Regions from separate parts of the Sinobaca sp. H24 genome, predicted to be linked through region 2. Evidence: riboswitches for the same ligand, from Rfam matches in the RefSeq annotation. Region 2 holds a riboswitch; each other region holds the start of a gene.
What was found. A riboswitch is a leader RNA that binds a small molecule or an ion and turns the genes downstream of it on or off. The one in region 2 is predicted to bind thiamine pyrophosphate.
Positions count from the first base shown of each region.

Region 1: another riboswitch for thiamine pyrophosphate. It lies ahead of MMY81_RS33935 (ATP-binding cassette domain-containing protein); the one in region 2 lies ahead of MMY81_RS27710 (ABC transporter ATP-binding protein).
Region 3: another riboswitch for thiamine pyrophosphate. It lies ahead of thiT (energy-coupled thiamine transporter ThiT); the one in region 2 lies ahead of MMY81_RS27710 (ABC transporter ATP-binding protein).
Region 4: another riboswitch for thiamine pyrophosphate. It lies ahead of MMY81_RS01190 (acetylornithine deacetylase); the one in region 2 lies ahead of MMY81_RS27710 (ABC transporter ATP-binding protein).

Region 1 is NZ_JALBWT010000005.1:139,171-146,521, reverse strand. Features, by position in the region: partial or broken gene MMY81_RS09510 (Gfo/Idh/MocA family protein) at 1-627, shown strand, start outside; partial or broken gene MMY81_RS09505 (potassium channel family protein) at 881-1,349, opposite strand; gene MMY81_RS09500 (DUF1516 family protein) at 1,383-1,733, opposite strand; TPP riboswitch at 1,880-1,982, shown strand; gene MMY81_RS33935 (ATP-binding cassette domain-containing protein) at 2,102-2,482, shown strand; gene MMY81_RS33930 (ATP-binding cassette domain-containing protein) at 2,502-2,870, shown strand; gene MMY81_RS09490 (ABC transporter permease) at 2,867-3,634, shown strand; gene MMY81_RS36250 (ABC transporter substrate-binding protein) at 3,631-4,209, shown strand; gene MMY81_RS36245 (ABC transporter substrate-binding protein) at 4,158-4,649, shown strand; gene MMY81_RS09480 (hypothetical protein) at 4,711-5,208, opposite strand; gene MMY81_RS09475 (helix-turn-helix domain-containing protein) at 5,430-5,675, opposite strand; gene MMY81_RS09470 (sigma-70 RNA polymerase sigma factor region 4 domain-containing protein) at 5,691-6,260, opposite strand; gene MMY81_RS09465 (SunI/YnzG family protein) at 6,466-6,798, shown strand; gene MMY81_RS09460 (EamA family transporter) at 6,818-7,351, opposite strand, start outside.
Region 2 is NZ_JALBWT010000037.1:23,452-30,802, reverse strand. Features, by position in the region: gene MMY81_RS27730 (ThuA domain-containing protein) at 1-256, shown strand, start outside; gene MMY81_RS27725 (Gfo/Idh/MocA family protein) at 283-1,353, shown strand; gene MMY81_RS27720 (potassium channel family protein) at 1,673-2,338, opposite strand; gene MMY81_RS27715 (DUF1516 family protein) at 2,371-2,760, opposite strand; TPP riboswitch at 2,879-2,981, shown strand; gene MMY81_RS27710 (ABC transporter ATP-binding protein) at 3,112-3,891, shown strand; gene MMY81_RS27705 (ABC transporter permease) at 3,888-4,652, shown strand; gene MMY81_RS27700 (ABC transporter substrate-binding protein) at 4,652-5,665, shown strand; gene MMY81_RS27695 (hypothetical protein) at 5,721-6,218, opposite strand; gene MMY81_RS35940 (helix-turn-helix domain-containing protein) at 6,356-6,625, opposite strand; gene MMY81_RS27690 (hypothetical protein) at 6,618-7,274, opposite strand.
Region 3 is NZ_JALBWT010000001.1:106,626-113,976, forward strand. Features, by position in the region: gene MMY81_RS00625 (carbon starvation CstA family protein) at 1-1,618, opposite strand, end outside; gene MMY81_RS00630 (hypothetical protein) at 1,737-1,874, opposite strand; gene MMY81_RS00635 (hypothetical protein) at 1,903-2,190, opposite strand; TPP riboswitch at 2,307-2,406, shown strand; gene thiT (energy-coupled thiamine transporter ThiT) at 2,460-3,014, shown strand; gene MMY81_RS00645 (hypothetical protein) at 3,017-3,388, opposite strand; gene MMY81_RS00650 (hypothetical protein) at 3,382-3,732, opposite strand; gene nirD (nitrite reductase small subunit NirD) at 3,827-4,150, opposite strand; partial or broken gene nirB (nitrite reductase large subunit NirB) at 4,169-6,606, opposite strand; gene cobA (uroporphyrinogen-III C-methyltransferase) at 6,636-7,351, opposite strand, start outside.
Region 4 is NZ_JALBWT010000001.1:201,091-208,441, forward strand. Features, by position in the region: gene egtD (L-histidine N(alpha)-methyltransferase) at 1-804, shown strand, start outside; gene tenA (thiaminase II) at 902-1,570, opposite strand; partial or broken gene MMY81_RS01190 (acetylornithine deacetylase) at 1,573-2,854, opposite strand; TPP riboswitch at 2,935-3,037, opposite strand; partial or broken gene corA (magnesium/cobalt transporter CorA) at 3,172-4,086, shown strand; gene MMY81_RS01200 (pyruvate oxidase) at 4,211-5,923, shown strand; gene MMY81_RS01205 (cold-inducible protein YdjO-related protein) at 6,231-6,425, opposite strand; gene MMY81_RS01210 (ATP-dependent helicase) at 6,464-7,351, opposite strand, start outside.

The sequences.
Region 1 (7,351 bases), on a different contig from region 2:
AAGTACCGGGCTGGGGCGTATTTACAAATAAAGAACTCCAGGGCGGAGGAAGCCTGATTGACCTACGGCTGCCATCTGCTTGATCTCCTTGTGGCTGCTTGGAGATCCGGAGCCGCTTGAGGTTATGGCAAAAACGTATGACCGTTTAAGCAAAGCGCCGAATCTTACGAACGAATGGGGCCAGTTTGATCACACTACCTTTAACGTGGAGGATCACGTGACCGGGTATATCACATTTGAAAATGATATTACGCTGGCAGCTGGAATGTTCCTGGGCAGCCAATATAAAAGAAGATACGGAACAGCTCAGCATTTCCGGCGTGGAAGGCGGATTTCAGCTATTTCCATTTGAGCTGTATCAAGCGAAGTACGGCACCCTTTTGAACAGCACAGCCCAGATTAATAAAATTGATAATATTGAGCCATACTATCAGGCGAACAACTTTGTAGATGCCTGTACAGGCGAGCGGAACTTATTGTTAAACCCGGAGCAGGCTATGAAGGTAACCAAAATAGTCGAAGCTCTTATAGAGCAGTGAATCAGGACAAAGTGTCCGATTTGAAGAAAATCCACCAGTTTTGAAGAATCTTATTAAAAAACCAGGCCCCCGGGCTTGGTTTTTTTAGGTTGTCGAGAAACCACTCTAGCGTGTAGAGGTAAATAGATTTCGAATTCTTTGTAAACGATGTTCTTTCATCTTTTTGGGTAGAAGCAGTAAGCTTATAACCCTTCGTTTTCAAAGCGGCGGATTTCATCTTATGCCCAGTACAATCAGCATGTCGCCCTGCTCAATCGTATCGTTGGGACGAGGGGACACGTTAACGTCTATTTCGTTTAATAGCAAGGATGTGGCCCATATTGGTGGAGTCAATCAGCGTTTTACGGTAGTTTTTTTGTGGCATATACTTCTACAATCGTGTAGTCGTTGCTTAAGTCGATGAAATCAATAACCTTTTCGGAAGTCATATTGTGGGCTACGCGTATTCCCATATCAAATTCCGGGTGGACTACGCGGTCGGCGCCGATTTTATCAAGCACTTTCTGGTGGTATTTATTCTGGGCTTTGGCCCATACAATCGGCACATTCATATCTTTTAATACGAGTGTGGTGAGCACACTTGCCTGAATATGATCACCGATCGCGACGACAACATGGTCAAAGTTGCCAAGCCCTAACGACTTTAAGGCTTTTTTTTCATCTGTCTGGGTAGGTAACATATTCATCCACCTTTTCTTCATCCTGGTCAATGGCGAGAACTTCGTAGCCCAAATGATAGAGTTCACGGCAGATACTGCCTCCGAATCGGCCCAGGCCGATAACGGCAAATTGTTTTTTATTTTTTGGCATGAAAAAGCGCTCCTTTAGATGTCCATTTTTTTCCTACAGCAGAGAGATACCCTGGGGCAGTGTTAATCCGAGGATAACAGTAAATAGTACAAATCCTATCATAAACCGGGTAAACAGCCGGTGTCTGGTGTTTTTAAACAGCTGAACTAAGTAGACTTCGATTAAACCGACGCTGATAAAGCCGCAGGCAATTTTTAACAGCCCGCCCAGATAAACAGGACGGAGGCCAAGCACAAGCCCGCCGGTAAAAATGGCTGGAAGGTACATAAATCGCAGCACGTAGTGAAGAAGAACTGCCGTACGCTTCATATTGGTCTGGTGAAATAGCACCTGAAGGACGGCAGCAATAACAATAAGGTGTATGGTAAGTATTGTATCGGTCATAAAGCCTCTCCTAGCTAATGTAGACGTTTTCTTAATCATATCACGTGTGCTGAATATACAGGAGCAGAGATTTTTCTTTAAATAAAACTCCCGGTACAATCTGCTTTCAATGTATGCTATCTTTAAGAAGACAGATAATTTCATACCACAAGCACTAGGGGTGCTGAAAAGCTGAGAGGGATGTTGTTCATCCTAACCCTGGAACCTGATCTGGATAACACCAGCGGAGGGAAGTGCGGAAGGTTCACCTGAAGAAACAGCCGATCGAGCTGTTTTTATTGATAGAACTGATTTTTCCGCCGCTCCCCTGCTGGAGCGGCTTTTTTGTGTTGGGATTCCGGGATTGTGGTGGGGCAGGGAGGCAGAAAATGAATAAACGGTATAGACCTGAACATCAGGAGACAGCACTGGAATTTCGAGATGTGACCTACACATATAAAGGCAGTCAGAGGACGATTTTTCAACATGTACAGGCAGAGGTGAAGGAAGGTGAATTTGTCAGCCTGCTTGGGCCGAGCGGTTCTGGAAAATCCACGTTCTTCCGGTTGGCAGCAGGATTAAGTCATCCTGATCAGGGCACGGTTCTTCTGCATGGTTCTGTACCTGAAACAAGGCTTGGACGTGTCGGCTATATGCCGCAGCAGGATCTTCTGCTGCCCTGGCGGACTATTTTGGAAAATGGCATGCTTCCCCTGGAAATAAACGGGTCCCCAAAAAAGAAGCGGCGCGTAACGTGTCCGCCCATTTGAAAGCATTCGCCTGGACGGGGTGGAAAACCAATACCCGCATGAACTGTCCGGCGGAATGAGACAAAGAGTGTCTTTTCTCCGGGCGGTAGTAGGAGGCAGTGACATTCTTATGCTGGATGAGCCATTCAGTGCGCTTGATTCTATTACCCGATTTGCTGGGCAGATGGCCGGACAGACGCTGGTTTTCATTACCCATGATATAGAGGAAGCTTTGTTTCTATCGGACCATATTTTATTGTTTACGCAGCCGCCGATAGAGGGCCGTTTTACAGAGATTACGGTGCCGCTGTCAAGGCCGAGAAAAGAAAATGACCGTGACCATCCGGAGCTGGTAAAGCTGAAGCGGGAACTTATTAATAGGATGCGCAGAGAGGGCGGGATAATATGAATCGCTGGAAAAGCGCAGGCACCTCCTATACCGGTGCGGCTCTCCTGGCAGCTGCATTTTTTATCATTTGGGAAGCAGTGGCACGCTGGTACGATACGCCTTATATTCTTCCGGCGCCGTCTGCTGTGCTGCAGAGACTGGGGGAACTTGCCGATATTTTGTTTCTGGTGCACCTTCCGGCGACTTTTCTCGTTATCGTAACCGGCCTCGCAATCTCTATCGTTTGCGGAGTCGGTATTGCCGTTCTTATGAGCCGGAGCCGGGCGGTGGAAAAAAGTGTGTTTCCTTTGTTAATTACGTCACAGACCATCCCTATCATTGCGCTGGCGCCGATTTTCGTTTTGTGGTTCGGCTATTCGATGTGGAGCAAAGTCGCCGTCACGGTGCTGATTACCTTTTTTCCAATTACGGTTGGAGCGTTCGACGGCCTCCGCGCAGCCAGTAAAGATATGGAGGACCTGCTTCGTACGATGGGGGCAGGCAGCTGGCAGATTTTTAGAAAAGTTCAGGTTCCAATGGCCCTGCCTTCTTTTTATTCCGGGTTAAAGGTAGCGGTAACGCTCAGCGTTATAGGAGCCGCAATCGGGGAATGGCTGGGGGCGGATGCGGGCCTCGGTTATTTCAGCCGCAGAATGATGACACAGATGGACGCGGCTGGTGTATTTGCCCCAATTGTTTTGTTGTCTTTATTAGGCATCGGCCTGTTTTTGGGAGTGAAAGCGATCGAATATGCGACAACAAAAAAAGGAGGAAGAAGATCATGAAAAAGATTAACACATGGTTTAAACGATCGGGGATGCTGACTGCGGGGGTTTTGGTGCTGGCAGGCTGTGGGAATGAAAGCGGCGGGGATCAGCAGACAGAAAACAATGAGCTGCAGGAAGTCGATATTATGCTGGACTGGTATCCCAATGCGGTTCACAGCTACTTATACACGGCGCAGGAAAAGGGGTATTTTGAAGAAGAAGGGCTGGATGTAAATATTATGTTTCCTACCAATCCCACCGATCCTCTTAATCTGGCGGCAGCAGGAGAAGTAGATCTTGGCATCACATATCAGCCGGACGTCATTACGGCACGTACTGAAGGGATCCCGGTCGTGAGCGTAGCGGCTATTGTGAGGTCTCCGCTTAATCACGTTGTGTACAAAGCAGATTCCGACATAGAACGACCGAGGGATTTAGAAGGCCTTACAGTAGGCTACCCCGGTATTCCGGTCAATGAGCCGATCGTAGAAACCATGGTAGAAACCGACGGCGGCCAGTTTGACGAGGTCGATCTGGTGGTATCGGCTTTGAGCTGCAGTCTTCTCTTGTCAGCGACCGGGCGGATGCGGTAAGCGGGGCATATATTAATCACGAAGTGCCGGTACTCGAGCACGCAGGCACTTCTGTGGAATACTTTGATCCGGTGGATTACGGAGTTCCGCCATTTTACGAGCTGGTTCTTGTAACGAATGAAGAAACGCTGGAAGAAGACGAAGCGAAAATTAATGCCTTTTGGAGTGCTGCGGAAAAAGGATATACGTATATGAAAAACCATCCAGAAGAAAGCCTGGATATTTTATTCGAAAACGAAGATCAGGAAAATTTCCCGCTTGAACGGGAAGTAGAAGAAGAAAGCCTGGATATTCTAATGGGAAAGATGGAAACAGAGGAAGAAGCCTTCGGAACCCAGAGCCGGGAATCATGGGAGGAGACTATCAGCTGGCTCAAAGAAATGGATTACATTTCCGAAACACCTGATGCAGAAGAAATATTTGTTAACACCGCAGAATAAAAAAGCTTCCGGCTGTCAAAGAGACAGCCGGAAGCTTTTTTTAAAAGGGGCAGGGGGCATTCTACATAATAAGGTAGTCCAGGTTAATGTTAATAGTCTCTTCGAGCTGGTCAATGCCGTATTGATCTTCTACAGAGCCACTGTAAATAAGCTGAATGGACGCAGCGTTATCGGGAAGCTCCACTTTATAATAGTTGGCATTCATCGTTTTCTGGCCCGGCTTTAATGTTTCTTCATCGGCAGGAGAGGCTCCGCGCTTTTCTTCCATCGAGACAGCCTTATCAAGGTGATTGCCGTCCTCGTCCAGGACCCGGATCTCTACAAATTGATCATCGTGAAAACAGGTGATTTCCTCGCTGTTCGGGTTTTCAATATATGGATGGATATAGACAATAGATTCTTCGGGATTTGTATATTTCACGCCAACTTCTACACGTTCGGTTAATTGCTGATACTGATGGCTGAAAGTGGGGGTGACAAAATAATATGCCGTCCATCCAAGTGTAAGAATAATTACAAACGGAATACCCCACTTCATCCATGAAAAACGATTATTCACTATAAGCCCCCTTCAATTACGACCCGTGTATATCTACTATTTATAAAATGTCAGGTTAGTTGTCATTTATTAGTATAAGACAGGCGGGGACCTAATTAGAAGGGATTTTGCAAAGCGTTATATAGTCTTAAAGACCCTGTCATCATATTGAAATGTAAGGCGCCTAATAGGTCCTATTCCGTATAAAAAGGGAAATAATGATAAAAATCCCGCTTATTTGATTATTCTGTGTTTTGTTCAATAGTATTCACAAACTCAAAAAACCCGGGCGTCTGCTCTGATTCGAAGCGGTGGACACATTCCATGCATTTTAAACGAAGATCCTGACGCAGATCTTCCCGGTTCTGGGGCTTCGTCTGCGAAAGTGATTTTTGTATAAAGGGCTCGAATTTCTGCAGGAAGTCATACATCGCCTCCCGATCCTGCTGTTTAGCCTTTTCTGCTAATGTATATAGGGATACTGTCATGTTATCTCGCTCCTTCTAATGGATTGAAGCTGTAATATAAGCGTAAAGTTTCGAAAGGCCCTGGCGCCTGGAGCGGTATACAGCCTGAGGCGTTACGTTGGTCAGAAAGGAAAGGTCAATATCCCTCATTTGTTCTGCATAGCTTTTCTGCAGAATCCACTGCTGGTGCGGCGTTAATGACTGGTAGGCTGCATATAAGGTTCTGCTTTCGAGTTCTTCTGCAAGAAAACGTGAGTGCTGCGGAGGTTCCCATACCGGCTCTTCCCACGTATCACTATCTACAATCAACGGATGGACAGCTTCTCTTTTCCGTTGTTTTTTATCAAATTGTACTGCATGCCAGTGAAGCGATTTTAAAATATAGGCTGTTAATTTCTTTTCCTCCCGAAATTGGATAAACGCTTGATTAAGTGCTTCCCGGGAAGTTTCTTCTGTCTGGCAGACCGCTGCTGTAAAAAGACTGCAGTGATGGGGATCGGCAAGAAACTGTCGGAGAACGGGAGAAGAGAGCGCCTGTTTATGGGTGTGGATATAATAATCAAGCTGAGGGCACTTTCCCAGAAGATGTGATAAATAATAAGCCATGATGTTCCCTCCTTTCTGATATTGCATGCAAATCCAGGGTGATTGTTAAGCTTCTATATGAACAAAAGGTAAATATAGTGAAAAAAACAAACCACTTTACGAACGTTTGTTCTTATTTTATAGGCGGAAGAAAAGAATTGCAAAGTGTATTCAATATTTTGTTAGAATAGACCCTGGCAGAAAAACGAGAAAAGAGGGAATTTATATGAAAATGGCTGCAGGAATTATACTGCTGCTCGTTATAGCAGTGGTATATGTATATTTTGTCCGCACACGTTCCAAAATTAACGGAAATACTTTATATATAAAGCACTCCCTGCAGACGCTTATGCTTCCGATCGATCAGATGAAGCAGATAGAAGTGTCCCAGGGTCCGTCTGCTTTGGAGCATGATGAAGCAAACCGCGTCGGTTCGCCCTATGCCGAAAAAAATAGGCTGATCATTATAATGGAAGACAACACGATGCATGTGATTGCATTAAAAAAAGCCGTTCAGACGGCGGAAATACTGCGCAGAAAAAGCCAGCTCTCCTCATAAAAGGGAAAGCTGGCTTTTTTCACAGGCTGTCTGCGGGGAGCGCTGTGTTTGTTTTTTTGGTTTCTGCGACGAGCAGGACAGAAGACAGTACGAGCAGTACGCCTAGCGTCTGCCATCCATCGAGCCGGTCGCCAAATACGGCAACGCCGATAATAATGGCTACGACCGGTTCTATTGTAGAAAGAATGGAAGCCCGGCTGGATTCAATATGCGTAAGGCCGAGAGTGTAGAGAATATAGGCAAGCACCGTCGGAACAATCGCAAGGCCGAAAGCAAACAGCAGCACCTGAGGCTGGAACAGCAGGCTGCTTTTAGCAGCCAGTCCTCCGGCAGGGATCATCAAAAGGCTGGCGCAGATAAATGAATAGGCGGTAATAGTGATGGAATGATACGTCCGGCTCACATATTTACCGAAAATACTGTAAAGCGCATAGAAAAATCCGGACGCAACGCCGCCCGCGATCGCAAGAGTGGTCACCGTCGTCTGAAAGCCCGGCAGCAGGCCAACGGCAAAGGCACACCCAATGATGGTAAAGCCCAGGGCCAATAGTTT
Region 2 (7,351 bases):
GGAGGAATTGTTATTTGTCAGCTGGTTCGAGGGTGGAGAAGTATTCAGAAGTGGTGCCACTTTTCAGCGCGGGCGTGGAAAAATCTTTTATTTCCGCCCTGGACATGAAACGTATCCGACGTACTACCATGCAGACATTCAGCGTGTGATACGTAACGGCGTGCACTGGGCAGCTGGACTGGCCACACCAAAGCCGGTTTACGGAAACGCTCAGCCGCTTGAACCTATTGCCGGCACAACCGCTGTTAAACGCTGATGGCGACACTAGAGGGGTATATTCTAATGGATAAGCTAAAAATTGGCATCATTGGATCAGGTGGAATCGCGCAGTCCAGGCACATTCCCACTTTTCAGCAGCTGGAAGATAAAGTTTCCATTGAAGGCGTATATGATATTAATCAGGACCGGGCTCAGGAAGTAGCAGCTGCTTTTTCTATTGCCCGGGTATATCACAACATTGAAAGAATGCTTGAAGAAGTAGATGCCGTTGTGATCTGCACGCCGAACAAGTTTCATGCAGATATAGCAGTACAGGCTCTGGACCGCGGCATTCACGTTCTTTGCGAAAAGCCGATGGCTATCACAACAGAAGAATGCGAACGCATGATAGAAGCCGCTGAAAAAACAGACTCGGTTCTTGCTATTGCCTTTCACTACCGCTTTGGGCCGGAAGCCCAAATTGCCAAGCAGATGATGGAGAACCATGAAATCGGTGACCCGCTCGTCTGTCGTTTCCAGGCGCTGCGCCGTCGGAAAGTTCCGGGCTGGGGCGTCTTTACAAATAAAGAACTCCAGGGCGGAGGAAGCCTGATTGATTACGGCTGTCACCTGCTTGATCTGTCTTTATGGCTGCTTGGAAATCCGAAGCCGCTGGAAGTAATGGCAAAAACGTACGATCGGTTGAGCAAAGCGCCGAATCTCACGAACGAGTGGGGTCAGTTTGACCAGAACACATTTAACGTGGAAGACCATGTAACCGGATATATCACATTTGAAAACGATATTACGATGCAGCTGGAATGCTCCTGGGCAGCTAATATAAAAGAAGATACGGAACAGCTGAGCATTTCCGGAGTAGAAGGCGGTTTACAGCTCTTTCCGTTTGAACTGTATCAATCTAAATATGGCACCCTGTTAAACAGCACGGCTCAAATTAATAAAATCGATAATATAGAGCCGTACTATCAGGCAAATAATTTTGTGGATTCCTGCACAGGTGAAGCAGAGCTTATTGTGAAGCCGGAGCAGGCGATGAAAGTGACAAAAATCGTTGAGGCGCTCTATGAGAGCAGCGAAACAGGCAAAAGCGTTCGATTCGAAGAAAATCCAACCACTTTTGAAGAATCTTATTAAAAAGAGACTGTCCCAAAAAATATTTTTATCATGCTATGAGGAAATAAATGAAGAACCTCGCATCCACTTTACAAGGATGTGAGGTTCTTTTTGCATCGTTGAGCTATTTATTTTTTTAAGCTGACTCTTATGAAAAATCATAAAAATAACCAGGTGCCGACTCAGGCAGACCAGCCATCGCTGAAGATAAAGAAAGGTTTTCTCTTTAGCTGAGGCATGGCCTGCCGAAAGCGTGCGCCTGGTTTGGCTGGCAGCATTTTGCTGGTCAGGGGTACCTTTTGGGAGACCCCGCTTCATTAAAAACGGAAATCTTTTAAATCTAAAGGCCTTCGTTCTCAAAGCGGCGGATCTCATCTTTGTGACCTAAAACAATCAGCATGTCTCCCTGCTCAATTTGATCATTAGGGCGGGGAGATACATTAACGTCTTCATTTCGTTTAATCGCAAGAATCGTCACGCCATACGTGGCCCGGACATTTGAATCAATCAAGGTTTTACGGTGTAGTTTTTTTGTAGCATACACTTCGACAATTGTGTAATCATTGCTCAAGTCGATGAAATCAATAACTTTTTCCGAAGTCATGTTGTGGGCAACACGGATTCCCATATCAAATTCCGGGTGTACTACCCGGTCAGCGCCGATCTTATCTAGCACCTTCTGATGGTATTTATTCTGGGCTTTGGCCCAGACAATCGGTACGTTCATATCTTTTAATACAAGTGTCGTAAGCACACTTGCCTGAATATGGTCACCGATAGCGACAACCACATGGTCAAAGTTGCCAAGACCCAGGGACTTTAATGCTTTTTCATCCGTAGAGTCGATGCAGGCTGTCTGCGTAGCATACGTGACGTATTCGTCCACTTTTTCTTCATCCTGATCAATCGCAAGAACTTCATAGCCTAAATGATAAAGTTCCCGACAGATACTCCCTCCAAATCGGCCTAGGCCTATAACAGCAAATTGTTTTTTGTTTTTTGCCATGGGAAAACGCTCCTTTATGTGTCAAATTCGTCTTATAGTAAATAAATGCCCTGAGGGAGCAGCAATCCTAAAATAATAGTAAATATAACAAATCCTATCACAAAACGGACGAAGAGAGGGTGGCCGGTGTTCTTGAATAAGTGAACAAAGTAAACTTCAATTAATCCGATGCTTATTAAGCCGCAGGCCAGTTTAAACAGGCCGCCTAAATAAACGGGACGAAGACCGAGAACAAGCCCGCCGGTTAACAGCAGCGGCAGATAGAAGAATCGAAGCAGGTAGTGAAGAAGAACAGCGGTCCGATTCATATTGGTCTTGTGAAATATATAAACAGCACCTGCGAGCAGAATAACTACTGCTACAGCAGCAAGATGTATAGTGAGTATGGTATCAGCGATAATAGACTCTCCTAATGTAGACATTTTCTTAATCATATCATGCGTGTACGTGTTACAGGAGCAGAGATTTTTCTGGAATAAAACTTCCGGTATGAACCATTTCGAATATGTGCTATCTTTAAGAGGCAAAGACAAATCATATAACAAGCACTAGGGGTGCTGCAAAGCTGAGAGGGATGATATTCATCCTAACCCTGGAACCTGATCTGGATAACACCAGCGGAGGAAAGTGCGGAATGTTCACCTGAAAAAGCAGCCTCTCGTGCTGTTTTTAATGATAGAACGATTTTTCCGCCGCTCCTCTACTGGAGCGGCTTTTTTGTGTGCAGATACAAGTTCCGGGAAAGCAAGGCACATGTAAAAAAGGGGGCGGAAATGAATAAAAAGCAGAAACCGGCACTGGAATTTCGGGATGTGACCTATGCCTATGCTGATACCGATGCACCGATCTTCGAGCAGGTGCAGGCTGTAGTGGAGAAAGGAGAATTTGTCAGCCTGCTTGGACCGAGCGGCTCAGGAAAGTCAACGTTCTTCCGGCTTGCCGCAGGGTTAAGCAATCCAGTCAATGGGTCTGTGCATCTGCACGGATCAGATTCCGGCATAAGGCTTGGCAGGGTAGGCTACATGCCGCAGCAGGATATGCTGCTGCCCTGGCGCACCATTTTGGAGAATGGCATGCTTCCTCTGGAAATAAACGGTCTTTCCAAAAAAGAGGCAGGAAAACGGGTATCCGCTCATTTAGAAGCATTCGGCCTCGGGGGTCTCGAACATAAGTATCCACATGAACTGTCCGGTGGAATGAAGCAGCGCGTGTCTTTTCTTCGTGCCGTAGTAGGAGGAAACGACATCCTCATGCTGGATGAACCATTCAGTGCGCTTGATTCCATAACCCGTTTTATGATGCAGGAGTGGCTGCTTGAGAAGTGGCAGGCTTCAAGGCAGACGCTTATTTTTATTACCCATGACATCGAAGAAGCGTTATTTCTATCCGATCGTATTTTATTATTTACCGAACCGCCGATAAAGGGTCCCCTCACGGAAATTACTGTCCCGCTTCCAAGGCCGAGAGACGAGGGGGCACGGGATCACCCGGAGCTCTTAAAGCTGAAGCGGGAGCTGATTGAAAGAATGCGCAGGGAGGAGAGGCTGCGATGAATGGCTGGAAAGGGACAGGCGTTTCTTACATCGGAGCGGCTCTGCTTGCGTCTGTTTTTTTTATTATCTGGGAAGCAGGAGCCCGCTGGTATGACACGCCTTATATACTGCCGGCACCGTCTGCGGTGCTGCAACGGCTGGTGGAGCTCGCTGATATATTATTTCTTGTACACCTGCCGGCCACACTTCTCGTTATAGGAACCGGACTTGGCATCTCAATTGTTTGCGGAGTTGGCATTGCGGTGCTGATGAGCCGGAGCCGGGTGGTGGAAAAGAGTGTGTTTCCTTTACTTATCACGTCGCAGACCATACCGATTATTGCACTTGCTCCGATCTTTGTTTTGTGGTTTGGCTATTCCATGTGGAGCAAAGTCGCTGTTACGGTGCTGATTACTTTTTTCCCAATCACAGTCGGGGCGTTTGACGGTCTTCGGACAGCAAGCAGGGATATGCAGGATCTGCTTCGGACGATGGGCGCCGGAAGCTGGCAGATTTTCAGAAAAGTTCAGGTACCGATGGCCCTTCCTTCTTTCTACTCTGGATTAAAAGTTGCAGTTACGCTGAGTGTCATAGGTGCGGCTATTGGAGAATGGCTGGGAGCAGATGCGGGACTCGGATATTTCAGCCGCAGGATGATGACGCAGATGGACGCAGCCGGCGTATTTGCACCGATTGTTCTGTTGTCGCTCGTAGGCATTGGTCTTTTTTTGGCAGTAAAAGCAGTAGAATATGCAACTACAAAAAAAGGAGGAAATAGATAATGAATAAGCGGAATAAATGGATCAGGCAGGCCGTACTGTTTGCTGCAGGGGCTGCAGTACTGGCGGGATGTGGAAGCGAAAGCGAACAGCAGGCAGAAAACGAAGAGCTGCAGGAAGTTGATATTATGCTGGACTGGTACCCCAACGCGGTGCACAGCTATTTGTACACGGCCCAGGAAAAAGGATACTTCGAGGAAGAGGGGCTCGACGTGAATATTATGTTTCCAACGAATCCGACGGATCCTTTGAATCTGGCCGCTGCAGGGGAAGTGGATCTTGGTATCAGCTATCAGCCGGACGTCATTACGGCGCGTACTGAAGGTATTCCTGTAGTAAGCGTTGCGGCCATTGTACGGTCTCCTCTTAACCACATTGTGTACAAAGCGGACTCTGACATAGAACGGCCGAGAGATTTAGAAGGCCGGACCGTCGGATATCCGGGTATTCCGGTTAATGAGCCGATTGTAGAAACGATGGTGGAGGACGACGGCGGCCAATTCGAAGAAGTAGATCTGGTAGACATCGGCTTTGAGCTGCAGTCTTCTCTCGTAAGTGACCGGGCCGATGCGGTAAGCGGGGCATACATTAATCATGAAGTACCTGTGCTGGAACATGCCGGTACGTCTGTAGAATATTTTAATCCGGTCGATTACGGCGTTCCTCCGTTTTACGAGCTTGTTCTCGTCACAAATGAAGAGACGCTGGCAGTGGAAGAAGAGAAAATTAATGCCTTCTGGACGGCGGCAGAAAAAGGCTACACATACATGAAAGATCATCCGGAAGAAAGCCTGGACATTTTATTTGAGAATGAGGATCAGGAAAATTTTCCGCTGGAACGGGAAGTAGAAGAAGAAAGCCTGAATATATTGATGGATAAAATGGAAACAGAAGACGAAGCCTTTGGCAGCCAGGATCGGGAATCCTGGGAGGAAACGATCAGCTGGCTCGAAGAAATGGAGTACATTTCCGAGACGCCTAACGTTGATGATATATTTGTAAATATGTCAGAATAAAAAACGGCTTTGTGCTCTCTATGAGCACGAAGCCGTTTTTGGTTTATCATCTATTCTACATAATCAAGTAGTCCAGGTTTACATTTATCGTTTCCTCTACCTGGTCGATACCATGCTGATCCTTCACGGAACCATTATAGACAAGCTGAATCGAATCAGCATTATCGGGAAGTTCTACTTTATAATAAGTGGAGTTCATGGTTTTTTGGCCTGGCTTTAATACTTCTTCGCCTGTTGAAGATCCGCCTCGCTTTTCTTCCATAGAGACCGCTTCATCAAGGTGGTTACCGTCTTCATCAAGCACGCGTATCTCTACAAATTGATCATCGTGATAACAGGTGATTTCCTCGTTGTTAGGATTTTCGACGTAGGGGTGGATATAAACAATAGAGTCCTCGGGATTAGTGTATTTAACGCCAACTTCTACACGTTCGGTCAACTGCTGATACTGATGGCTGAAGGTAGGAGTAACAAAATAATACGTAGCCCATCCCAGCGTAAGAACAATAACTATCGGAATTCCCCACTTCATCCATGAAAAACGATTTTTCACCATAATCCCCCTTTAATCGATACCTGTCTGCTGCTGTTTAAAATGTCAGGTTTGTTGTCATTTATTAGTATAAGCCGGACAAGCACCGAAAGAGAAGGGGATTTGCAAAGCGTTATATAGTCTTAAAGACCCTGTCATCAGATTGACATGTAAGACATATAATAGGTCCTATTCCGTGTAAAAAAGGAAATAGCGATTAAAAAACCCGATTCTGCTGTTATTTTTGATTGTGTTCGAGTGTGTTGACAAATTCGAAAAATCCCCGGCGTCCGGCCCGGTTCGAAGCGGTGGACGCATTCCATACACTTTAATCGAAGATCCTGGCGCAGATCTTCCCGGTTCTGCGGTTTTGTCTGCGACAGCGATTTCTGAATAAAGGGCTCAAATTTCTGCAGAAAGTCATACATGGCTTCCCGGTCCTGCTGTTTCGCTTTTTCTGCTAAGACATATAGAGAGGCTGTCATTATATCTCGCTCCTTTTAATAGATGGTCGCTGTAATATAAGCGTAAAGTCTGGAAAGGCCCTGATGTCTGGACCGGTAAATAGCCTGAGGCGTCATATCCCTCAGGTCCCTCATTTGTTTTGCAATAATCCCTCATTTGTTCTGCATAGCTTTTTTGCAAAATCCACTGTTGATGTGAAGTTAATGCCTGATAGGCGGTATACAGCGTTCTGCTTTCCAGCTCTTCGGCAAGAACATGCGAGGACAGCGGCGCTTCCCATACCGGCTCTTCCCACGTATCGCTGTCCACAATAAGCGGCTGAAGGGTTTCTATTTTCCGGTGTTTTTTATCAAACTGTACTGCGTGCCAATGAAGAGACTTTAAAATATACGCTGTTAATTTCTTTTCCTCCCGATACTGCCGGAATGCTTTATCGAGCGCTGATTGATCTCCTTCTTTCTTACAGCATACTGCCTCTATAAACAAATTACAGTGAACAGGATCGGCAAGAAACTGCCGGAGAAGAGGAGAAGAGAGCGCTTGTTTGTGGGTATGAATATAGTGATCAAGCTGAGGGCATTTTCCCAGAAGATGTGATAAATAATAAGCCACGATGTTCCCTCCTTTCTATTCTTCCGTGCAACAATCAGGGTGTGAGATATGCTTCTATATGAACAAAAGGTAAATAC
Region 3 (7,351 bases), on a different contig from region 2:
CGCCTAATCCTGACCATTGGAACACAACCTGATTAATCATTGCCCAAAGAGTCATAAATAACAGGAAGAGCATCGGTACGAAGGTAAATAGGAAGTTTCGTCCTTTCCGGCGCAGCCAGATGCTGATTAATAACAGGCTGATACCGGCGAGCAGCTGGTTCGATGTACCAAACAGCGGCCAGAGCAGGTAGCCGCCGGAACCAAATCCGCGGTCGCCTCCAGGCAGAAGAACGAGTGCCATACTGCCACCGACAGCAATAGAAGTAGCTACGTGCTTTTTTGTAAGCGGCTTGACGTTATATTCCTGACCAAGCTCGGAAATAATGTAGCGCATCAGGCGCACAGATGTATCAAGCGTCGTTGCCGCAAAGCTTACAACGATAACCGCAACAATCGTTTCCGCGGTTCCCGGCGGAAGACCGATACCGGCCGCAAGCTGTCCGGCTCCACCAATAAAGTACGTCAGCCCATCCGCATTTGCTACATTATAGCTTTCATACGCATTTAAGAAATCTGTCTGCGTGGCAAAAAATGTACTTACAGCAAGAATGGTGATAAGAGCCAAAACCCCTTCTCCTACGGCTCCAAAGTAGCCGACAAAACGGGCATCTGTTTCTTTATTCAGTTGTTTTGACGTTGTACCTGAGGAAACCAGGCCATGGAAACCCGAAATAGCGCCGCAGGCTATCGTAATAAACAGCAGCGGAAACCAGGAAACATCAAGAACGCTACGTGTAACCGGCGCTGTCATTTCTGCGGCCGGCCAGGTAAAGAAAAGACCCAAATACAAAATAGCCAGTCCGATTACCAGCTGATGGGAATTAATAAAATCTCTCGGCTGAAGCAGCTTCCATACAGGAAGAACAGAAGCTATGTATACATAAATCATTAATACGGCAATCCATATCATAAAGGAAACGGAAACGGCATCAAGCCCGGCAAATACGGTGCTGCCTTCTCCTCCAAAGTAGCTTACCAGATCAATCTGAAGCGCAGGAATATAGCTTGCTGCAATTGCAGCGCTGTACATGACAGCCAGCCCTATTAAGGAAGGAATCAGCATACTTTTTCCTTTACGGTTGATCGTATAACCAATCCAGATCGCAAGCGGAATTTGAATAAATACAGAAATAACGCTGGCAGGAAAAGTAATAAAAAGATTGGCAATAACCCAGGCAAACACCGCATTTACCATCAATACAAGAATAAGAATAATGAATAAAAACAACAGCTTGGCCCGGCGGCCGATAATTTTCTCCGCCAGCGTTCCGATCGACTGCCCCTTGTTGCGGACAGACAGCACGAGCGTTCCAAAATCATGTACGCCGGCTGCAAACACCGTACCGAGAATCACCCATAAAAATGCCGGAAGCCATCCCCAGTAGACAGCAATAGCCGGACCTACGATAGGCGCTGCTCCGGCTACAGACGTAAAATGGTGACCCCAGAGAACAAATTTATTCGTAGGAACAAAATCGACACCGTCCCTGAATTCATGGGCCGGCGTTCGGAAATTGGGATCGAGCCGGTAAATCCGTTCTGCAATAAATTTTGAATAATACCGGTAGCCCAATGCAAATACGATAAAACCGACAAGAGCTAACACTATAGCTGGCATCATACTCCCCCTTTTCTCTTTTCACCCTTAAAAAGAAAGCGCTTTATTTATGCGCCGTAAGGAAAGTATATAAGAAAAGTCAGAGAATTACGATAGTTAATAGCTATTCCATAATTTATCAGCTGCCAAGAGTACCTATAAACTGAACGGAAAGAAAAATAAGCAGCAGAAAAAGCGGTCCCAGAGCCGCCAGTAAATAAGAGGCGCCTTTCGATTTAACAACCTGGCTGCAGAAAAACGAGATCGAAGAAGCCATCGTTACACCGATAAAGTAGCCTTCAAGGTTATACGTATAAATAATAAACAGGCCGTACAGCAGCCCACCGTTCCAAAAATAACAATCCCAGAATAGGATAGACAATTCCATTTTCCAAAGGGCGCAGAAACCGCAGCAGAAACATACCGGCAAGCGACCCAATATATGTATGGAAAACGAGAACGGCGGCAAGCAGTTCAAAATCACTGATTTCTCCTAAGCTTACAATATAAAAAATCAGCATGAGCAGCGTTACTGTCGTCGACAGCCCGCTTCCTTTTAAATAGGCCAAAAGTAAATTGCCTGGTATGTTCATTCGATTATTCCAGCCTTTCTCTCATTCTTCTTCTGTTCCTTACCCTTCTTTATTTGGATTTATGCTTCTCTCTTGATTTTACCGGCAGAAACCGTATGATGAGAGAGGAAACAAATATAAACCACTAGAGGTGTCGTTGGACTGAGAGAGGCAGAGCCTCAACTCTTGGAACCTGAACTGGGTGATGCCAGCGTAGGGAAGTGGCGAACGCTCTATACATATAGAAGCCTCGTCTTTCCTGTCTCTGTAGTTGGGAAAGGAGCAGTATATTGAAACATCAAAGACTCGTCATTATGATTGAAATCTCGCTCATGGCCGCATTGTCGATTATTTTGAGCTATGTGCAGTTCGGTGCTTTATGGGCAATGGGAGGGTCCATTTCTCTCATTATGATTCCTATATTTATTATCGCTTTCCGGCGCGGCTGGAAGGCGGGAGCGCTCACCGGGTTCATTGTCGGCATCCTGCAGCTTTTTACCGGGGCAACGATTGTTCATCCGGTACAGCTTGTGCTCGAATACCCAGTAGCTTATACGGTTCTTGGCGCCGCCGGTTTGTTTATTACTTCCCGATCGTTCACAAATGGAGTTCCTTATGCATCTATCGTGATCGGAGTGGCCTTTGCTGCCCTGCTGCGATTTATTGATCACTTTGCCTCCGGCGTGATCTGGTTCGGCGCTTATGCCGGCGACATGCCTGTCGTTTTGTACTCAGCCGTGTATAACGCTTCCTACCTTATTCCGGAAGCACTCATTACTATTGTTATTATTGTGCTGCTGGCTAAATATTCCCCAGCCTTCTTTCGTGCCCCAAAAACACTTTAACTTTACCATTGAAAGAAATATTTCAACAATGTCGCTATAATCGCGTACCCTCCTGCAGAAATAAGAAACGTAGGAAGGTGCGCATTTTCTTCGTTTGGCATCTCTTTATTTAATACATTCATCAGCATTGCGCCTGAGATAAATGCAAATACAACAGCCAGTCCAAGCGAAGAATACGGTACGAACAGACCCACCAGCCATCCGCCGAGAATACCGGCAGCCAGAACATAACGGGCCACTTTCTCATAGCGCTCTTTATCTTCACGCCATAAATCGTGTGATACGGACATAAAGTGAAGGCCTACCGCCAGTGCATAGAACACGCCCTGCACGGTTTCTACATCAGAGGCAAACACAATATAGGAAATCAGCATATTATACAGCGTAAAGAAGCCAACCTGTATGTAAAAAAAAATGCATCCCCATCCCGTTTTCCTTTTTTCTGCTGGGCATCAGCTGTTTTAAACACTGTATAAAATACCATCAGGCCTACTAAGCCCAGTATGTACAGCTCGGATTCCATTGTAAGCTCGCCGCTGAAGGCTTCCTGTTCTTCATGCAGAGCGGGCAGAACATAAACAAATATATAAGCTACGGCAATTCCTCCCGAAAAAGAGAGCCAGCGAAAGCTTCTGATCCTTGGGCCTTTTACAAAGATATTCGCAAATACCTGTATAAAAATAAAAAACAGCCCTATCATCAATACATCAAACGTCATCGCTATTCTTTCCTTTCCGACTTGATATAGACAAAAAAATCCCTTATCGCAACTATATCAGTTGAGATAAGGGATTTGCTATCGTCAGCGCTTTTTATATTTGTATATAGACACTGTTCCCTTCCACCTGCACCGAATAGGAATGAGTGCAGCCGACATCGGGAGCCTGGGCTTTCCCGTCCACCGTGCTTATTTTCCAGTCATGCAGCGGACAGAATACATAATCTCCGCTGACAATCCCCTGGGAAAGAGGACCTCCTTTGTGCGGGCAGCTGTTTCGGATCGCCCTGATTTTATCCGAATTCGTTTTGAAAAAAGCGATGGATTCTCCATTAACAAATATTTCTTTCGGAATGCCCTTTTTAAATTCTTCTACGTCCGCTACATATACTGCGGTTGTTTCCGTTATTTCAGCCATGGCCCCGCTCCTTTTTGTTTATTGAAGAACTTCTACTTTTTTCTGCCCAAACAGCTCTTCCCGCTTTTTCTCATTGCTCGTAATGGACTTCCAAGGATCGCCTGGAAGAGCTTCGAGGGCTGTATCCATTCGTGCAATTAGTGCTTTACGCTCTTCTTCATTATCCAGAATAACGGATTTCACATGATCCAGCCCTACACGTCCAATCCAGTGCGAGGTTCTTTCTAAATATCTGGCGTTTTCGCGGTAGTACTGAAGATAAGCACTGATCGTATCAATAACTTCTTCGGTTGTTTGGACTTTTGTAAGCAGTTCGCCGCCTTTTAAATCAACACCGCCATTTCCTCCGGCGTAAAGTTCCCAGGCGCCTTCCACCCCGACAATTCCCAAATCTTTTATACCGGACTCCGCGCAGTTTCTCGGACAGGCTGATACTGCCATTTTTACTTTATGTGGAGTGTTAAGCCGGTCGTATTTCTTTTCAATAGCGATCCCGAGACTAATGGAGTCCTGAGTGCCGAATCGGCAGAAATCCTTTCCTACGCATGTCTTCACAGTACGAAGCGATTTTGCGTATGCGTAACCGGAAGGCATGTTCAAATCCTCCCAGACAGACGGCAGGTCAGCCTTCGGAATACCAAGCATATCAATCCGCTGCCCTCCTGTTAATTTAAGCAGGGGAACATTGTATTTATCCGCCACTTCTGCAATTTTCCGAAGCTGATCCGGGTTGGTTACTCCGCCGTACATTCTCGGCACGACCGAATAGGTACCGTCATTTTGAATATTGCCATGCATTCTTTCGTTTACAAAACGGGATGACGGGTCATCTTCGTACTCTTTCGGATAAGCTACGCCTAAATAGTAATTAATCGCCGGACGGCATTTGGAACATCCTTCTGACGTTTTCCAGTGAAGTACATTCATGACTTCTCTAGTCAGCGTCAGCTGTTTTGTCCTGATTTCTTCCCCGACTTTTTCATGCGTCAAATCGGTACAGCCGCACATCGGTTCTTCCTGCAGGCCTTCTCCTGACTCATCTCCAAGTGTATGAGCGAGCAGGTCCGCTACGAGCGGCTTGCACCCTCCACATGAACGTGCGGCATTTGTATGTTTTTTTACTTCTTCCACCGATGTTAATCCATCTTTTTGGATGGCTTCTACAATATCGCCTTTACAGACACCATTACACCCGCAGATCGTTTCAAACGGCTCCATAGCAGCGGTCAGACTCTCCGCTTCTCCACCTTCCTGTTCGGACGGAAGAATAATTGTTTTCCCCAGACCGGTAATATCCTGGTTCTTTTTCATCATTTCAAGCAGCCTTGGAGAATCTGCTGTTTCTCCGTAAAGCACCGCTCCTACTACCCGATTATCGCGGACAACTACTTTTTTATAGATGCCTTCGAATTCGTCATGAACCCGGATCGCTTTTGTATCTTCTTCATCCTGGAAGGTTCCGGCGGAAAACACGTCAACACCTGATACTTTCAGTTGTGTATAAGTAAGAGATCCCGATAGCCTGCGCCTGTGCGTGCTTTGGCGCAGATTCGCTCTGCGAGCACCTTTCCCTGTTCGTAAAGAGGAGCTACCAGACCGTAGGCGATACCATTATGTTCGGCGCACTCACCTACAGCATAGATGTCTTTCACACTCGTTTCCATATGGTCGTTAACGAGAATAGCACGGTTCGTGTCGATCCCGGAAGCGCCGGCTAATACCGCGTTAGGACGGATGCCGACTGCCATGACAACCAGGTCGGCTTCAAGCGTGGAACCATCCTTAAATTTAAGACCTTCCACCCGTTTTTTACCGAGCACCTTTTCTGTGTCTTTTGCCATATGAAACCGCATGCCCTGCGCTTCCAAATCACTTTTCAGCATTCGTGACGCCGTCTCATCCAGCTGGCGTTCCATCAAGTAGCTGCTGTTATGTACAACTTCAGTTTCCATATTCAAATTCAGCAGACCGCGCGCAGCTTCCAGGCCGAGCAGGCCGCCTCCAATGACGACTGCTTTCTTATATTTCTTCGAAGCGCTGATCATTTCTTCGGTATCTTTTATGTCGCGGAATGCGATAACGCCTTCTTTATCCGCTCCAGGAAGAGGCAGCATAAATGCATTGGAGCCCGTTGCAATAATCAGATGATCATACGGGCACTCGCGTCCCTGCCTGCTGCGTACTATTTTTTTCTTTTTATCAATTTCCTCCGCTTCGTCTCCCGAGTAAAGCGTAATATTTTTTTCTTCATACCAGTCATAGTCATTTAAAATAATTTCGCTGATATCGCTGTCGCCCTGCAGCACTTTAGAAAGCAGAATACGATTATAGTTGGGATAAGGCTCTTTACCGAAGATAGTAATGTCAAAACGGTCGGGTTCTTTTTTTAAAATTTCTTCAATCGTTCGAATACCAGCCATTCCATTTCCTATTAGTACAATATTCTCTTTACGCATGCTGTAGACACTCCTTTAATTGATAATACTTAGACGATTTCGGCCAGTTCAGGTTTATCCATAGTCAAGAGACGCCATTTTCCAAAGCTTCCGGATTCCGGAAGACCGTTTACTTTTTCCGCTCCGCCCTGTTTTAACAGGTCAGCAGCTCTGTTTGTACAGCAGTAAAAGGTTAATTTATCTTTTATTAGGTCTGCTGGAAGATACTCCAGGCATTCAGCAGCCGATGCTTTATCCGGCACTACTATATGAGCAGCGTGCCCAACCATGCTCAAGTGACTGAAAGCCGTTTGTTCCCGGTTTCCCCATCTGCTGCTTCCCACATATACTTCCGCCCCCAGCTTCTCCCACTCGTCCTTCAACCGTTCTGTCAGCCGTGTCGCATGATGAATAATACAGCCCTGCCCGGTTAGAGGGCCTTTTTCCAGCCACTGCAGGTCATCATGCAGCGCAGCTACCTCTCCAACGATGATGATCGACGGATTTTCTATATGCTCCTCTGCTGCTTTTTGTTCTATATCTGCAAGGGTCCCGATCACTTCCCTCTGTCTGCCGCACGTTCCCCATTCAACAATAAGCACCGGCGTCGCTTCTCTCTTTCCGTGACTAGTCAATTCTGCAGTGATAAACGGAAGGTTTTTCACCCCCATATAAAAAACGACCGTTTCCATTCCTTCAGCGAGGCTTGCCCAGTCTGCGTCGGGCTTGCCTGATTTATCTTTACTATGTCCTGTCACGATGGCCA
Region 4 (7,351 bases), on a different contig from region 2:
CCGGAGTATTATGTAAGCCGGGCAGAAATGGAAATCCTGCACGATTTTGGCCCTGATATTGCTGCGGCGATCGGTGGACAGGCTCATATTATTGAACTCGGCAGCGGAAGCTTCGAAAAAATTAATCAGGTGCTTCCTTTCCTGGACAAGCCTGCAGCTTATAAACCGGTCGATATATCGATCAGCGCCCTTCAGGATACGGCAGAACAAGTGCTGAAGTATTATCCGGCATTGGAAGTTACCGGCATCTGCGCAGATTACACGAGCACGCTGGAGTTTCTGCACGAGGACCTGGAAATCAATAAAACAATCTGTTTTCTAGGTTCTACAATAGGCAACTTCCAAAGAGAAGAAGCCACGGATTTTCTGCAGTCGCTTGGAAGTGAGCTTGCGGCAGATGGGCAGATTTTGATTGGTGTCGATTTAAAGAAAGACACCTCCCTTCTTCACAAAGCCTACAATGATGAAAAGGGGATTACGGCTGCCTTTAACTTAAACATTCTGGAACGTATGAATAAGGAAATGAATGCGGGCATCCATGCTGACGATTTTATGCATCATGCTTTTTATTCCGAGGAAAAAGGGCGCATCGAAATGCATATTCAAAGCAATAAAGAACAATTCATCTCTCTGGAAGAGCACACCTTTCATTTTTCCAAAGGCGAAACCATTCATACGGAAAACTCGCATAAGTTTTCCATTTCTGAATTTATTGCTCTTGTCGACCAGGCACATTTGGAAGTCGACGCATTCTGGACCGATGAAAACGAATGGTTTGGGGTATTCTTGTTAAAAAAACCTTAAATCAAAAAAAGAGCTGCCTCAAAAGAAGTCGTAACAAAAAAACCTCGGATCCCTTTTTAGGAATCCGAGGTTTTTTTTCGATTCGTGTTTCTTTCTATTATACCGGCCAGGTTTTATGATGATAGGCCATATCCCAGAACAAATACTCAAATTTAGTTGTCGTTAAAAAGATTTCTTCCAGCTTGTCGAGTTCATGCTGAGGCTTCCCTTCTGCCAGTTCATCCAACAGAGCAATGCACCAGTCGGCAAGCTCCTGAAAACCAGGATCACTGTACATCCGTATCCATTCTCCATATAACTCGTGCTCAGCAGCGCCGGGTATACGGCTTAAATCCCGTCCGATTTCTGCGTAGCTCCACATACACGGAAGCAGGGCCGCTGTCAGCTCGGCGAGCCCGCCGCTTTGTCCTTCATGCAGCATGTATCTTGTATAAGCCAAAGTGACAGGGGCTGCCTCTGCCTGCTCCAGTTCTTCTTCTGTAATATTCAGCTTAGCACTGTATTCCCGGTGCAGCTGCATTTCTTCATTCAGAGTAGACTGCAGCAGATCGGCGAACTCCCCCATCGTTTTTAGTGTCCGGGCTTTCATCGTTCCCATTGCAAACAAGCGGGAATACTCTTTTAAATACAAATAATCCTGAATCATGAAATAACGAAATGCATCTTTGTCCAATGTCCCGTCTCCCATCCCGGTAACAAATGGATGGCTGTGGTTTTTGGTCCAGATCGGCTCCAGTTTCTGCTGAAGCGTGCGGCTGAATGACATATCTATTCCTCCTCGTTCTTTTCTGAGTGCAGCCATTCGTATATATAAACGGCAAGCGTTCTCGTAAATGTAAGCAGCTGATCAATAGAAAGTTGTTCGTTCACGGCGTGTGCATTCGAAAGCGTCCCCGGTCCAAAGATAGCTGTTGGGATACCGGCATCTCCAAGCCACCCTCCATCTGTTACAGTGGGAGAAACATCAAGGACTGCTTTTTCTCCAGATATTTTCTCCAGGGAGTCTGCCAGCATGTTCGTCCCCTTATGTTCTTTATCAACCGAAAGCGATGGAAAAATTTCTCCCCGGTCCTCAATCATAGACGTACCGCCCCATTCAAATACAGGAGGATGATGTTGCAGCCAGGGATCTCCTGATGCCACATTCCGTATATGTGCTTCTACTTCTGCAGCGGCAGATTCATGTGTTTCATCCGGGTAGAAGTGAACCGTCACCCAAAGCCGGCATTCATCTGCTACAAACGCCGCGTTCCTTCCCCCTTCAATGACGGCCGGGTTAATCGTGTTAGCTCCGGCCGGAACGCCGGGGTAACTCTTTTCTACAGCCCACTGTCTTTCCAGCGTCTGCAGGCCCTGGATAATAACCATCATTTTTTCAATTGCACTGGCTCCCCTTACTGCGCCTCCTGCATGGATCATATTCCGTCTCATGGCATCATGGAACGTCTCCGGACTTTTGATCGTAATCCATCCGGTAATCACGCCGCCCTGGCCCTGAATGTGAAGATCACTCGTATCTACAACGAGCGCATAGTCTGCTGTGTAGCCGCGCCTGCAGCAGGCAAGCGTTCCTGCCTCACCAACCTCTTCTCCAATGACTGACTGCAGCGTCAGGTCACCTGGAAGCTTTATTCCCTGTTCATGGAACATACGCAGCACAAATAAAGCTCCGGCCAGCCCGCCTTTCATATCGGCTGCCCCGCGCCCCTGAATCCAGCCATCTTTTACTTCTGCCTGATATGGGTCTGTTGTCCATTCTGATCCTTCCACTTCTGCTGTATCGACATGTCCGTTCAGTATAAGACTGTGGTATTTGGATGAACTGGTTCCTTTTTTCGTCGCTACAACGTTAGGATCACCGGGGTAAACGTCCCAGGTGTCGACCTCATAGTTCATTTCTTTTACATACGAAGCAATAAACGCCTGGATCTCTGCTGTATCTTGCCGGTGGTGCCGGTGTTTTGTAAGAAATTAAGGTCCTCACCAGTTCGAGAAGATCTTCCTGCTTCTCTTCCATATGTGTTAACAGTCCGGATAGTTCTGTCATTATCTCTGCTCCCCCATCAAATGGCTGATTCGCATCTAGAATACAAAAAAGCTTCTTCCTGAAAGAAGAAGCAAAGACAACGAAACCGTCTTCCGCTTCTTCCCTCCGCCGGTATGAACCAGATCAGGTAATAAGGGTCAAGGATGTCTCCTTTTCTCAGCTTATACAGCTCCCCTAGAAGTGATGCGTGATTATTCATTTGTATTTCCAGTAAATCATATATTGCGTTTTCATACAACCGCATGTTTGACCTGGTGACAAATAGGCTATTTATATATGTTGGTTAAGATACAGAAAGGAGCACGTCCATGATTCGCACAATGGCGGTTACGATACATAATGAGTGGAAAGAAAATGAAGATATTTCTGTGCTGCTGGCAGATAACACGATTAAATGGTTCTGGGCTGATTTTAGAGACCCTGCGGATGAAGAAGCTTCCCGGCTGGAACAGGATTTTGCTTTTCATCCGCTCGCTGTGGAAGACTGCTTTCATTCCATGCAGCGCCCTAAATACGATCACTATGAAGATTTTGAGTTTTTTTGTCATGCATTCGCTTCAGAAGGACACCTTTGCTAAAAAAGAAGTAGATATCTTTCCGGCAGTAACTTTGTCGTGACCTTTCACTTAAGCGCCTCGCCGGAGATAGATGCAGTCTGGGAAAAGGCCCTGGCCTCTGCTGATTTTCGTGATAAGGGGCCATATTACATTATTTATTCTGTTATCGATAAGATGGTTGACGCGTACTTCCCGCCTCTCTATCAAATGGAAGACCGCCTGAACGAAATTGAAGAAAAAGACGCGGACAAAACATATGGGGCTTTGATTGATGAAGTGTTTGATATCCGCGGAGACCTTCTTCAGCTGCGCCGGACTATCGTACCAATGCGGGATCTTCTTTACCGGATGCTTGACCTGCGCCTGGAACTTATTACGGAACATAAGGCATACTACCGGGACATATATGATCACTTATTAAAACAGACTGAACTCATTCAATCGAACCGCGAGATGACTTCTGATATGCGGGACAACTATCAGACGATCAACTCCAATCGAATGAACGAAATTATGATGACTTTGACTATTGTTTCTACTATTTTTATTCCGCTTACCTTTATTGCCGGACTGTATGGTATGAACTTTACGAACATGCCGGAGCTTTCAGCAGATAACGGCTATTTTATTACTCTCGCAGCGATGGCCGGCACAGCAGGCGTTTTTGCTTTTGTTTAAATGGAAAGGCTGGTTCAATATTTTTAAGTAGCATAAGACCTCTACGTTTGGAAAGAATTGTTTAATAGTCCGTGAACAGGGAATGGTTTAACCTATATAACACTATGAAACGGGGGATGTTCTAATGCTCGAACAAACAGCCGGTAAACAGGTGATTGATCTTTTACACACGTGGCAGGTAGACCGGATTTTTGGAATGCCGGGTGATTCTATTAATGAACTGATGGAAGAACTCCGAAAACAGGAAGACATTCGTTTTATTCAAATACGACACGAAGAAACAGGGGCACTTGCGGCCTCAGCACATGCCAAGCTTACTCATCAGATTGGTGTCTGTTTATCCATTGCAGGTCCCGGAGCTGTTCATCTGCAGAACGGACTTTACGACGCAAAAAAAGACAAAGTACCAGTCCTTGCTATTGTAGGACAAATCAGCAGCACAATGGTCGGAACCGATCATTTTCAGGAGTTAAAGCTTGAAGCGATGTTTGAAGACGTAGGGGTATACAACCGCCGCGTCCAGACAGCCGAGCAGCTTCCGGATATGCTTAATCAGGCTATACGTACAGCTTACGCCCAAAAAGGCCCGGCCGTTCTAATTGTTCCGGATGATTTATTCAGCCAGAAGGTGAAATCAAAAGAAGCCATGACGTCCCCCATCTATTCTTCTCCTGTTATACGTCCGGAGGAAAAAGACCTCAAAGAAGCAACGGCGTATATACACGAATCAAAAAAACCTGCTATTCTCGTTGGAAAGGGAGCCGAAGGTGCAGCCGATGAAGTATTGGCTTTCGCTGAAAAAATCAAAGCACCTATTATCGTTTCCCTTCCGGCTAAAGGAATGATCCCGGATGATCATCCACACAATATGGGCCAGCTCGGACAGCTTGGGACAAAGCCGTCCTATGAAGCCATACAGGAAGCCGATCTGCTCCTCCTGCTTGGAACAGCATTTCCTTATCGTGAATTTCTTCCAGAGAACACCCCGGCCGTCCAAATTGATATTGATTCTTCTGTTATCGGGAAATATTACCCTTCCCGGGTCGGACTTATAGGAGATCTGCGCTCGATTCTCCCATGGTTCACGAATGGGCTTGAAGAAAAAGAGGATGATTTTCTGCAAAGCTGTATTAAAAAACGGAAAAGCTGGAACGACGAACTCCAGCAGGACATTGATAAAGAAACGAAGCTCCTGCAGCCTCAGCAGGCCATGGCTGAGATCCAGCGTATGTTGGAAGATGATGCTATTGTCTCTCTCGATGTGGGCAGTATTACAGTCTGGACCGCCCGCTATCTACACCTGAATAAGCAAAAGATGATCATTTCCTCCTGGCTTGCAACGATGGGCTGTTCGCTGCCCGGAGCGATTGCAGCAAAACTTGCTTTTCCTGACCGCCAGGTGATTGGTATTGTCGGCGACGGCGGTTTTTCGATGGGCATGCAGGATTTTGTAACAGCTGTAAAATATAAGCTCCCCATTATTATGGTCGTATTCAATAATGAAAAAATTTCGATGATTGAATTTGAACAGCAGGCAATGGGCAATCAGCCTGAAGCAACGGATATTAGTGATATAGATTATGCAGCGTTTGCCCGCGCCTGCGGGGGGATCGGCTATACAGCTGATTCACGCGAAGAGCTCCGGCACGCATTGAAGCAGGCATCCACCAGTGAGGTTCCTGTCGTTATTGACGCTCATGTCGAGCATATCCCGCCGCTTCCCGGTAAAGTGTCTTATCATCAGGGGATCCAATATGGACAATACATGATCAAAAGCATGTTTTCCAAAGGCTCCACCACCATTCCCCCTATAAAAAAAGGCCTAAAGCGACTTTAACACCGCTTTAGGCTTTTCTTTTTATCCATTCTTAAAAGCCTCTGGGGCTTAACGGATGTGTCCGCTTTTCTTTGTCCAGAATAAGAGTCCAACCGCTGCCGCTTCTTCAGGTTACGCTTCGGCAGCAGAGCTTCCTGCGCGAACTTTCCAGAAATCTCTGCGGCTGACCAGGACTCTTATTCCTTTCTTGTTGTCCAGCTCCACATCCAGCCCCTCGAGCCTCCTTCCCTCCTGTCAGCGAATCGCAGGCTCTTCTTGCAGGAGCTCCAGGAGCTCTGGGGCTTAACGGATGTGTCCGCTTTTCTTATTATCTTCTGTTGTTTCTTCTTTGCGCGATAATAACTTCTTTTTCGCCTTTTTCCATTTTTGATTTACAGATAGGGCATGTCTTTTCCTGAAGCGTATCGTCTTCCTGGGTTTGAATTTTCACCCATACAATACAATCCTCGTTCGTACATAACCACGCTTTTACTATTTTTCTTTCTTCCGGCAACTGTTCCATGGGCTGGCTCCTTTTTTGGGTCGCATGTGGGAAAGCTTCTAAAAAAAATCGGGATACTTCCACAGCTTTTCCGCGTATTGGGCGGGGGAACCGATATAGAGCTCTTCTTTTGCCCTTGTGATAGCGACATAAGCTAAGCGTCGTTCCTCCTCTATTGCTTTTTCTTCACTTTCATTACTCTTCTTTATAAAATCTCCACATCCGGCAGCCTTTACTGCAGAACTATGCGGCAGTATCGTTTCCGATGCACCGATTAAATAGACGACCGGAAATTCAAGACCTTTCGCCCGATGAATTGTCATAAGCGACACTGCATCTGTTTTGGCGGACTGCGTTTTTTTCTGCATGCCTTTATACATTTCCACCATATCATCTACAAAGGATACAAAAGCAAGAACCGAATCAAATCGGCCGGCAGACGTCTCGAGTTCATCCAGCGTTTCTTTCACGCCTTCTTTATGCATTGTTTCCGCCTGTGCTTCATTAGCTTCCAGGTAAGAATCATAAAACGCTTCACGCATTTTCTTTATTGCCTGTTTTGGCTTCATTGGTTTCATCTGTTTGAGCAGACGCTCTCTCTCCTGCAGTTTGCTCACCTGGAAAGCGCGCAGTCCGCCGAGAGATTCAAGCATCTCCAGCGGCTCTGCCTGCTCCCCTACAGCCTCTAGACGTTTGATATGAAGCATTCCTTTTTCCCTGTTAATAAATAACGTGGGGAGCACTTCAGGCAGTGCATCGTTATAATAAGGGTTCAAAGCAAGACGCAGGTGATCCATTACCGCTTTGATCGGCCACTGATTGTAAAACATTTGATCCACTGTCGTAAAAGACAAAAAAGGAATCTGGTGGAGCGTAAGCTGTTCAAACATAGCACGGCTTACACTGGCGGTGCGGTGAAGAATGGCAAAGTCAGCAAAGGACCGGCT